DNA from 2 places in the Brevibacillus gelatini genome. Region 1 is predicted to be linked to the other one. Evidence: riboswitches for the same ligand, from Rfam matches in the RefSeq annotation. Region 1 holds a riboswitch; the other holds the start of a gene.
What was found. Region 1 has a riboswitch for cyclic di-AMP ahead of AAFJ72_RS11370 (CAP domain-containing protein). Riboswitches for the same ligand answer to the same signal wherever they lie in the genome.

Region 1 (4,209 bases):
GGGGGGAATTACGATGGCAGAACGGACAATCGTACGACTTGGCGATCCGATTTTGCGCGAAAGGTCAAAACGAATTTCATCCATGACTCCTCATATGGAAATGATCGCGGAAGACATGAAGCATACGCTTTACGCGAAAAAAGGGCGGGCCGGACTGTCGGCCGTTCAGATCGGCGTACCGCTGAGACTGGTCGTCATTGATGACGGCAACGGCCTGATCGAGCTGATTAACCCGGAAATAGTGGAAATGAGCGGCATGCAGGTCGGCCCGGAGGCTTGCCTGTCCATCCCCGGGGTAGTAGGGATCGTCAGCCGCTCGCGCTATGTAAAAGTGAAGGCGCAAAACCGCAGGGGCGAGTTCTTCGTTTTGGAAGCGGAAGATTTTCTTGCCCGCTGTGTGCAGCACGAGATCGACCATCTCGAAGGCATTTTGTTCATCGACCACGTCGAAGCGCTGTACTCTGCCAAAACCGGAAAGCCGCTCAGGCAAAAGGAAGCCAATGCCATTTTGGCCTACAAAAGAGAGACGTACCGCAAAGCATAAAAATCGAAATCGTTTGGCGACAGCAAGGAGAATGACGAATGAAGCGTTGGAACATCGTACTGACAGGATTCGGAACAGTAGGCAAGCAAATTGTGCGGCTTCTCGCACAACGCCAGGACAGGTATCGCAAGCTGTACCAGGCAGACGTCCGGCTGGTCGGAGTGGCCAGATCCAATGGGGCGATTTACAATCCCGATGGCCTTGCAGAAGAACAGCTGGAAGCGCTTGCGAAGTCCAGTCTGCCAAAGCTGCGGGACTGGGACGGGGAAAAGTGGCTGTCGAGCGTAGAAGCGGATGTGCTGATTGAGGCCGGACCGTCTGATGCAAAGACAGGGGGACCTGGCCTTCGCTACATCCGTCAGGCGCTTGCGGGCGGCATGCACGCGATTGCTGTGTCCAAGGGCGCGCTTGTCGTCGACTACAGAGGCTTGTCGGCCCTGGCGCAAGCAAACGGCGTACAGTTGAAAATCAGCGGCGCAACAGCCGCTGCATTGCCGACGATCGACTTGTTCACCTACAATCTGGCGGGCTGTGAAATCAAGCACGTTGAGGGCATTTTTACGGGAACGACCAACTTTGTGTTAACGAGCGTCATGGAGGAAGGTATCACGAGCGAGGAAGCGATTCGCCGGGCGCAAAAAATGGGCATCGCCGAACCGGACCCGACCTACGACATCGACGGCTGGGATACCGCATCAAAAATCGCCATTTTGGCCAACGCCGTATTTGACGCAAAAGTCAACCTATCCGACATTCCGCGAGCGAGCGTGCGCGACTTGTCCCCGGAACAGATCGCGGGGTGGAAACGCGCTGGTCAAGTACCAAAACTGATTGGCACGATCAGACGGACAGCAGACGGCGTAAAGGCAGCAGTTGAGCTTGTCGCAGTTGAGGCCACGCACCCTTTTGCCAGGGTAAACCAAACGACAAAAGCCATCCGGGTAGAAACAGACGTCATGGGCGAATTGCTGGTAGTGGGAGGAAAGTCGGACCCTGTTGCAGCAGCGGCAGCAGCGTTGAAAGACCTGGAGCATTTGCTAGGCAGATAGCAGGGATGTTTGCACCGCCATCTGCCGCTTCCAGCGATCGGCAGGCATGATTCGGCTTTGTTTTCGCGCATACTAGAAACGTGCCACGCACAAATAGCAGCGAGGGGGACTATACGGATGAAGCAATCGTCTGATGTCAATGCCGAACTGCAACAAGTCTCTGCCTATCCAACCAAGCAGGAGATGAACCAAAAGGACGTCGCTCTGTTTGAGGAGCAGAAAGACTGCGGCTGTACCCTCAAAGCGAAAAACGCGGCAAATACGGAGCAAGGATAGCTCCACACGAAAAAGCCGGGCCTCTTTTTCGAAAAGAGATACCCGGCTTTCGTGTACGAGGCTACGCGATGCTTGGCGCAGCCATGTTTTTATCCGATGAATTCCTGAACCCAGTAACCGTTCGTGTAGCCGACACCAATCTTGGTGAATGCCGGGTTCATGATATTTTTGCGGTGGCCTTCACTGTTCATCCACTGGGTCATCACTTCTTGCGGAGTACGCTGACCCATGGCAATATTTTCTCCTGCTGTCATGAAGGAAATGCCGAATTGCTTCATCATGTCAAACGGAGAGCCGTACGTTGGGCTGTTGTGGTCAAAGTAGTTGTTGTTTGCCATGTCCGCTGCCTTGGCGAGCGCTACTTTGGACAGGGCCGCATCCATTGTCACAGGCGCAAGTCCTGCTTTGGCGCGTTCCTGGTTCACCAGATCAGCAACCTGCTTGGCGAAGTCGCCAGCTTGTACCTGTCCTGTCTGGTTCGCTGGAACAGTCGGCGTGACGTTCTGGGCCGGTTTGGCCGGAGCTTGCGGTGTTGGTTGCGCTTGTTTTTGCACTGGCTGCTTTTGCACAGGTGCAGGATTCACGGGTGAAACAGGCTGTTGTTGCTGCGCATTTGGTGCAAAAGGAAGCTGACCCATATATGGAATCCATTGATATTGGAATTGGTATTGCGTGCCAGTTGCTGGTACCGGGCAATTTGCCGCAGCGGATGCAGATGGGGTAAATCCAGTCAAAGCCAAGCCCAATCCCAGAGTCATCGCGATGGCAGCAGCTCCAATACGTTTCATATTCACATCGTCTCCTTTTTTTGGCCTACGAGGTTAGTTGTCGGATTCGGATTGAGGAAACAACCCTACGCTCCTTCGAGCGATTCACCCCTCAGTGGGCACGTGACCCACAAAAAGATCCCCCGCACTTCCATTCGCAGGAAGTTTCGGCTTGTTGGTTTGGCATGAACCAGAATATCAGACAATCCCGCCCGAAATAAAGGAGTAATATCTGCCAAACCGCTGGAAACGCTGGAACTACTAGGCTTATTCGTCCTCGTTCTCAGGCTCGTTCCACGCTGTCAATCCACCGAGCAGCGCTTTTGCTTCATATCCATGCTGGCGCAAAAGAGCAGCCGCTTTTTGTGCCTTGTTTCCCGACGTACAGATGGTAATGATCTGCGCGTTTTTCGCGACAGAATCTGTTTCTTCATCTAAGGGCTTGTCTTGTTCAAGCATGTGCACATAAGGAACGTTTTTGGTTGCGGCAAATTCGCTTGTGAGAGTGCCTGCCTGGAATTTTGCCTCGTCGCGGACGTCAAGGATGAGCACGGGTGTACGTTTTTCCAATAGCTCGATTACTTCTTGTTTCGTCCAGGTGTCTTTTTGCATTTGTCATCCCTCCCGCTTGTATTGTAGCAGTTCCTTTTCTCGTAGAGTAGCAGGGAATGGTTGATTTTTACGCTCTGGATATGTTATAGTGAAATTGCTACTTGAGTAATGGAGCCTTATCCTTCGAGGTGAATGCTGATGGATCACGCTTTTGAATTCCCGATTCACACTGGCGCGGTCATCGGAGCCGCAAGGATGGAAGAGAGGAAGGGCTTTCGTCGTTTTAGGTTTTCAAAACGTTTTGGTTTTTACACGGCAGTTCCGTCTTGTGATATTTTCATTTTTTCGAAGTAGATCAACTTCACATATCATCAAGGCATATCGCGCTTTGCCATGGGGTATTTCTTCATGATATGTGAACTTTATTTGCTTCGGTAAATATGACTAGCATATTCAAATTGAATTTTGGAGGTTTTCTCATGCAAGTGATCGGAACAGTAAAATGGTTTAACGCAGAAAAAGGTTACGGTTTCATTCAAGTAGAAGGCGGAGACGATGTATTCGTACATTACAGCGCAATCCAAGGTGAAGGTTTCAAAACTTTGGAAGAAGGCCAACGCGTTGAGTTCAACATTGTAACTGGCAACCGTGGTCCTCAAGCGGAGAACGTAGTAAAACTGTAAGTCTCCTTAAGAAAAAGAAACTGTCCGTCAGCGGGCAGTTTTTTTCTTTTCTCCACATTGTTTTAACCGAAACGGATGGGTAACTGGTCGTGAACCAAGATGATTGGGCTTCGGGTTGACGCGCGGAGCTTGTCATTGACGGCAACTGGACTGTCCGCTAAAATTTTGTAGACGTCGGAAAATTTTTCCTGGCGTCTTTTTTTCTACTGGATGCTGTTTACATCAAATAGAGCGGAGGAGTGAACGAGGTGGAAGAGTGGTTGCTGACATTACAGCAAACGGTTCCGTTGTTGCAACAAGCCGAACGAGTCGTCGAAATCAGAAAAGGACTTTCAACG
Region 2 (4,209 bases), 1.5 Mb from region 1:
GTTCTTCAACATTCGCTCACATAAAAACCGCGAACTGGGGATCACGCTGCCTACACGCCCAGGCTCAGCGATGAACCTTCGCAAAAAGACCATGAAGTCTGCCAAGAATCGTACCTCCTAGGGGAAAAGCAGCCTGCTAAACAGGCTGCCTGATTGACACACTCTATTCTACAACCGCTCCCCCAGTTCCTGTCCAATCAAGATTGTTGCTACTGGGCGGACGCTGTTTTTTTCTCCTGCAGCGATGCCTTGATGCTTGCAAGCTCCGCATCCAGATCGCCTTTTTCCAGCTCAGACAACGCCGTTTCCCAGGCGAGGTTCGTATGGCGCCATTGGCCGCTCATTTGTGCTTCTGCCTCCATGCGCAACACTTTTTCTTCCATCCGGGCGAACCCGCGGCCTGCTGACTGATTGCCAATCCCTGCTACCGCTTGATTTACCTGCTTTTGCGTGCGGGCTACCTGTGCCCGTGCCATCAGCGTGAATTTTTTTGCACGCATTTTATAGAATTCTTCCTTCAGCTCGGCCAGCTTTTCACGCATTTGTGCAGCGGCCTCGGAAGCTGCCAGATAGAGGGTTTCGTACTCGGCTGCACGAGCTTCGAACTGCTTTTTGTCCGCGAGAGCGCGGCGGGCAAGCTCGTCTTCCCCTTCTGTCAACGCGAGCTTCACTTGGCGGTCGCGCTTTTCGATCAAAGCGTTTGCTTCATCCAGTTGCTGGCGGAACTTCTTTTCCAGTGCTACCTGGCGGGCGACAGCCACTTCGACTTGTCCGATTTCCACTTCCATATCCCGCATGTATTGATTCAGCATGACTACCGGATCTTCCATCGAATCCAGAACATCATTCACCGAAGCTACTGTCAGGTCACGCAGACGTTTGAAAATACTCATTTTTAAATTCCTCCTCATCATATCACATCGTGTCATTTCATCCAAAAACTGTTGCGACATGGCTGCTTATGGCTGGCGGCGGGTCACTTCTTTTTCCCACGCGTCCAGCATGTCTTCCTTTAATACCTTTTGTGCCCACTGACGTTCCCAGGCTGGTGGCGCTTCCTTGGGGACATGGCCGGGGCGCAGTAAGCGATACCCCAGATAAATCACACCAATGGCCAGTAAGCCGTGAAACAGCAGATGGAGCTTGCCGATCAGCATCAGGAACCCGAACAGGAAGATCACGATTCCCCAAAAACGCGAACCGGATTGTCCCATGATTTTTCGAGCGCCGTACAGCATGATGACCGCGGGAATCAAAATCCCGATCAGATCACCAAGGTCGATTCCGATTAAATCCAGGAGAACCAACCCGCCGACCAGCAAGAGAACCAGTCCGAGCAAAAACTTTCCAGACCGTTCGCTCATGCTCGCTTACCTCCTATCATCTCTTGCGTGTGGTGCTTGTTGAACCTTATGGCATTATTGTAGCCCCCCGCATAGGCTCCCCATAACGGGCGTGCGGTTGGTTTTTCCCTCCGTCCCTGGACGGAGAGCATTTCCTGCCGTAATCGGACGAGCCTGGTCCCCTCTTTTTCGCCAGCCAGCGCTTGCATTGTCGAAGCAAGACGTTACACCATTTGGCGAAATTTTGTGACAAAAAAGTGAACAAGCGGTCAAAAAAGAGGGAAAACGGGAAAAGCGTAGAATCTTCGTAAGGTGCGTGTAAAAAAACATCGAAAAATAGCCGAATTCCGTATGACGGAAGCGGGGGAACCAGTTTTTTTGGGGTGAATGATTGCCAGCTGGCAGTCTAGGGCGTCCTTTCGACCGAACCCTTCAGCTAACTTCGTAGGCTCACGAAAGGAGCAGTTTCTTTTGCGCAAGGTGGTAATGTCTTTCGTTATGGCTGGAATGCTTGTGATGGGGGCCGGCGCTGCACATGCGGCAGAGAGTGCAACACTCCAAGACGTAGTCAGCGAGCTGTATGGCGTCCCTTACAAAGCATCTGGCACGTCCAAAAAGGGCTTTGACTGCTCCGGTTTCACACGCTACGTATTTGATGCGTTAGGTGTAGACCTGCCTCACAATTCTGCCGCCCAATATGAATTGGGGACAGCGGTTGCCAAGAAAGACCTGCAGCCTGGAGATCTTGTGTTCTTCAATACAAACGGACGCAGCATCTCACACGTAGGCATCTACATCGGGAATGGCACATTCGTGCATTCGGAGACTGGCCGCGGCGTCGTCAACACCAAGTTGAACGACCCATACTACTGGAGCAAGCGTTATGTTGGCGCCAAGCGCATCAGCATACCTGCTTTGGAAGCGGCAGCCCCGAAAAAGGAAAACGCGGTGCAAGCAGCATCGTTGCCGGAAAATCAAGCACAAAAGTAGTAGTTCGGCAAAAATAAGAGCCAGGGACACAGCGTCTCTGGCTTTTTCTGACGAAATTTAGGACCAGGTCTAAAGAGGTGGCCCTACTTATAAGTAATCATGCATGAATAGAAACGGATATTTGCCTTTCTTGCGCGAAAGCATGTTATGATAGACACGATAGTACCTTGTTCACCTATTATATAGAAGTAACTGGGGGTAATTCCGGTGAAAGATCATATTTTAATCGTTGATGACAATCAGGAGATTATTGAGCTGCTTGAAGATATTTTGGAAAACGAAGGCTTCCGGGTTTCTTCGGCGGAAAGTGGCGAGGACGCGCTTGCCCTGCTCAATCAGGGCGAGCGGCCCAATCTCATTTTGCTCGATATTATGATGCCGAACATGAGCGGCTATGAGCTTTGCTCGCAAATTCGCCGCGAGTGGGATTTGCCGATTCTTTTTCTCAGCGCGAAAAGCAAGGCGGTAGACAAAGTCGTCGGCTTCGAAATCGGCGCTGATGATTACATTACGAAGCCGTTTGACACCGAAGAGCTGCTGGCTCGCATCCGCGCCCATCTGCGACGCTACGAGCGCATCCGCAAGCATACCGAGGAGCAGCCGGAAAAAGAGACGTCCAGCTCCCCGATTACCGTCCTGAAGTTCAAGGATTTGGAGATCCACAAGGAAACGTATTCGGTCTACGTCAGCGGCAAAAAAATTGAGCTGTCCACGAAGGAGTTCCAGCTGTTGACGTTCCTCGCAGAAAATGCTGGAATCGTTTTCACGAGAGAACAAATTTACGACCGCGTCTGGGGATACGGCTACGGCTCCCTCAACACGGTGACGGTCCACATCAAAAACTTGCGTGAAAAGCTGGAGACAGAGCGACAGTTCATTAAAACACAATGGGGGACAGGCTACGTATTCATCGGGGAGAAACTGTAGATGAGTCTGCGCAACAAGCTTTTTCTATCCTTTATCGCCCTGATTACCCTCAACATCCTGCTGTTCAAGTTCGTCTTCCAGGACATCATCATCGAGCAGTTGAAAGACGACCGTCACAACCAGTATCAAGCTGAAAAGGACGCGGCAGAAAAGGTCCGGCTCAACCAGTTGCTGCTCTCCGGCAACTTCAGGGACCCGATCGAACGCCAGGAGTTGGAGAGACAGCTTCCAGAAGACGTCATGTACCGGATGGTCGTGACGGACGCGAACGGCAACACGATTTACCACAGACCGTCACATGCCTACTCCTTGAAGCTGTCGCTCCCTTCCAGCACGAAAAGCGACCTGAAAGTCGTGGCAGAGTACCATTTTCAGCAGGAGCCTCCCCGTGAAGGTGAAATCGTCGTCTACTTTTACACGGACGAATACGACATGATGGCTACGAAGGGCGTCTCGATGATGCTCTGGTTTATTTACGGCAGCCTCGTCCTCGTCGGTCTGCTGCTGCTCGCCCTGTTCGTCCGCTGGATTTTGCGCCCGGTCAACGAGCTGGCCCGCGTCACACAGGAAATCCGCGAAGGCAAACGGCTTGTGACGTTTACGTATCGCTCGCATGATGAGTTCGGGCAGTTGTTCCGCTACTTTGGCGACATGGTCGACGAGCTGCGCTTTTCCGAAGAAAGGCAGTCAGAAATGATCGCCTCCATCGCCCATGATTTTCGCACGCCGCTGACCACGATCAAAGGCTACGCTTCCTACATCGGCTCCGGCCGGGTCACAGACTTGGCGCGAATTCAGAAGCAAATGGGCAAGATCGAAGTGAAAGTGAACGATCTGGAAAAGCTGCTGGACGAGTTGCAGGACTTTACCATGCACAACACAGAAGAGGTGCGACTCAACATCAGCCGCATTCATGTGAAAGGATTTTTGAAAGGAATTATCGAGGACT

Region 2: linked by a shared signal. The riboswitch ahead of AAFJ72_RS04350 (C40 family peptidase) and the one ahead of AAFJ72_RS11370 (CAP domain-containing protein) in region 1 are both predicted to bind cyclic di-AMP.

The regions. Positions count from the first base shown of each region.
Region 1 covers NZ_CP154342.1:2,332,012-2,336,220, reverse strand. Annotated here, with positions in the region: gene def (peptide deformylase) at 14-544, shown strand; gene AAFJ72_RS11380 (homoserine dehydrogenase) at 583-1,593, shown strand; gene AAFJ72_RS11375 (hypothetical protein) at 1,711-1,869, shown strand; gene AAFJ72_RS11370 (CAP domain-containing protein) at 1,959-2,657, opposite strand; cyclic di-AMP (ydaO/yuaA leader) riboswitch at 2,665-2,819, opposite strand; gene AAFJ72_RS11365 (rhodanese-like domain-containing protein) at 2,904-3,248, opposite strand; gene AAFJ72_RS11360 (cold-shock protein) at 3,668-3,871, shown strand; gene AAFJ72_RS11355 (phosphotransferase family protein) at 4,120-4,209, shown strand, end outside.
Region 2 covers NZ_CP154342.1:833,463-837,671, reverse strand. Annotated here, with positions in the region: gene AAFJ72_RS04365 (class I SAM-dependent methyltransferase) at 1-105, opposite strand, end outside; gene AAFJ72_RS04360 (PspA/IM30 family protein) at 210-893, opposite strand; gene AAFJ72_RS04355 (LiaF transmembrane domain-containing protein) at 960-1,364, opposite strand; cyclic di-AMP (ydaO/yuaA leader) riboswitch at 1,672-1,810, shown strand; gene AAFJ72_RS04350 (C40 family peptidase) at 1,815-2,333, shown strand; gene AAFJ72_RS04345 (response regulator transcription factor) at 2,541-3,260, shown strand; gene AAFJ72_RS04340 (sensor histidine kinase) at 3,261-4,209, shown strand, end outside.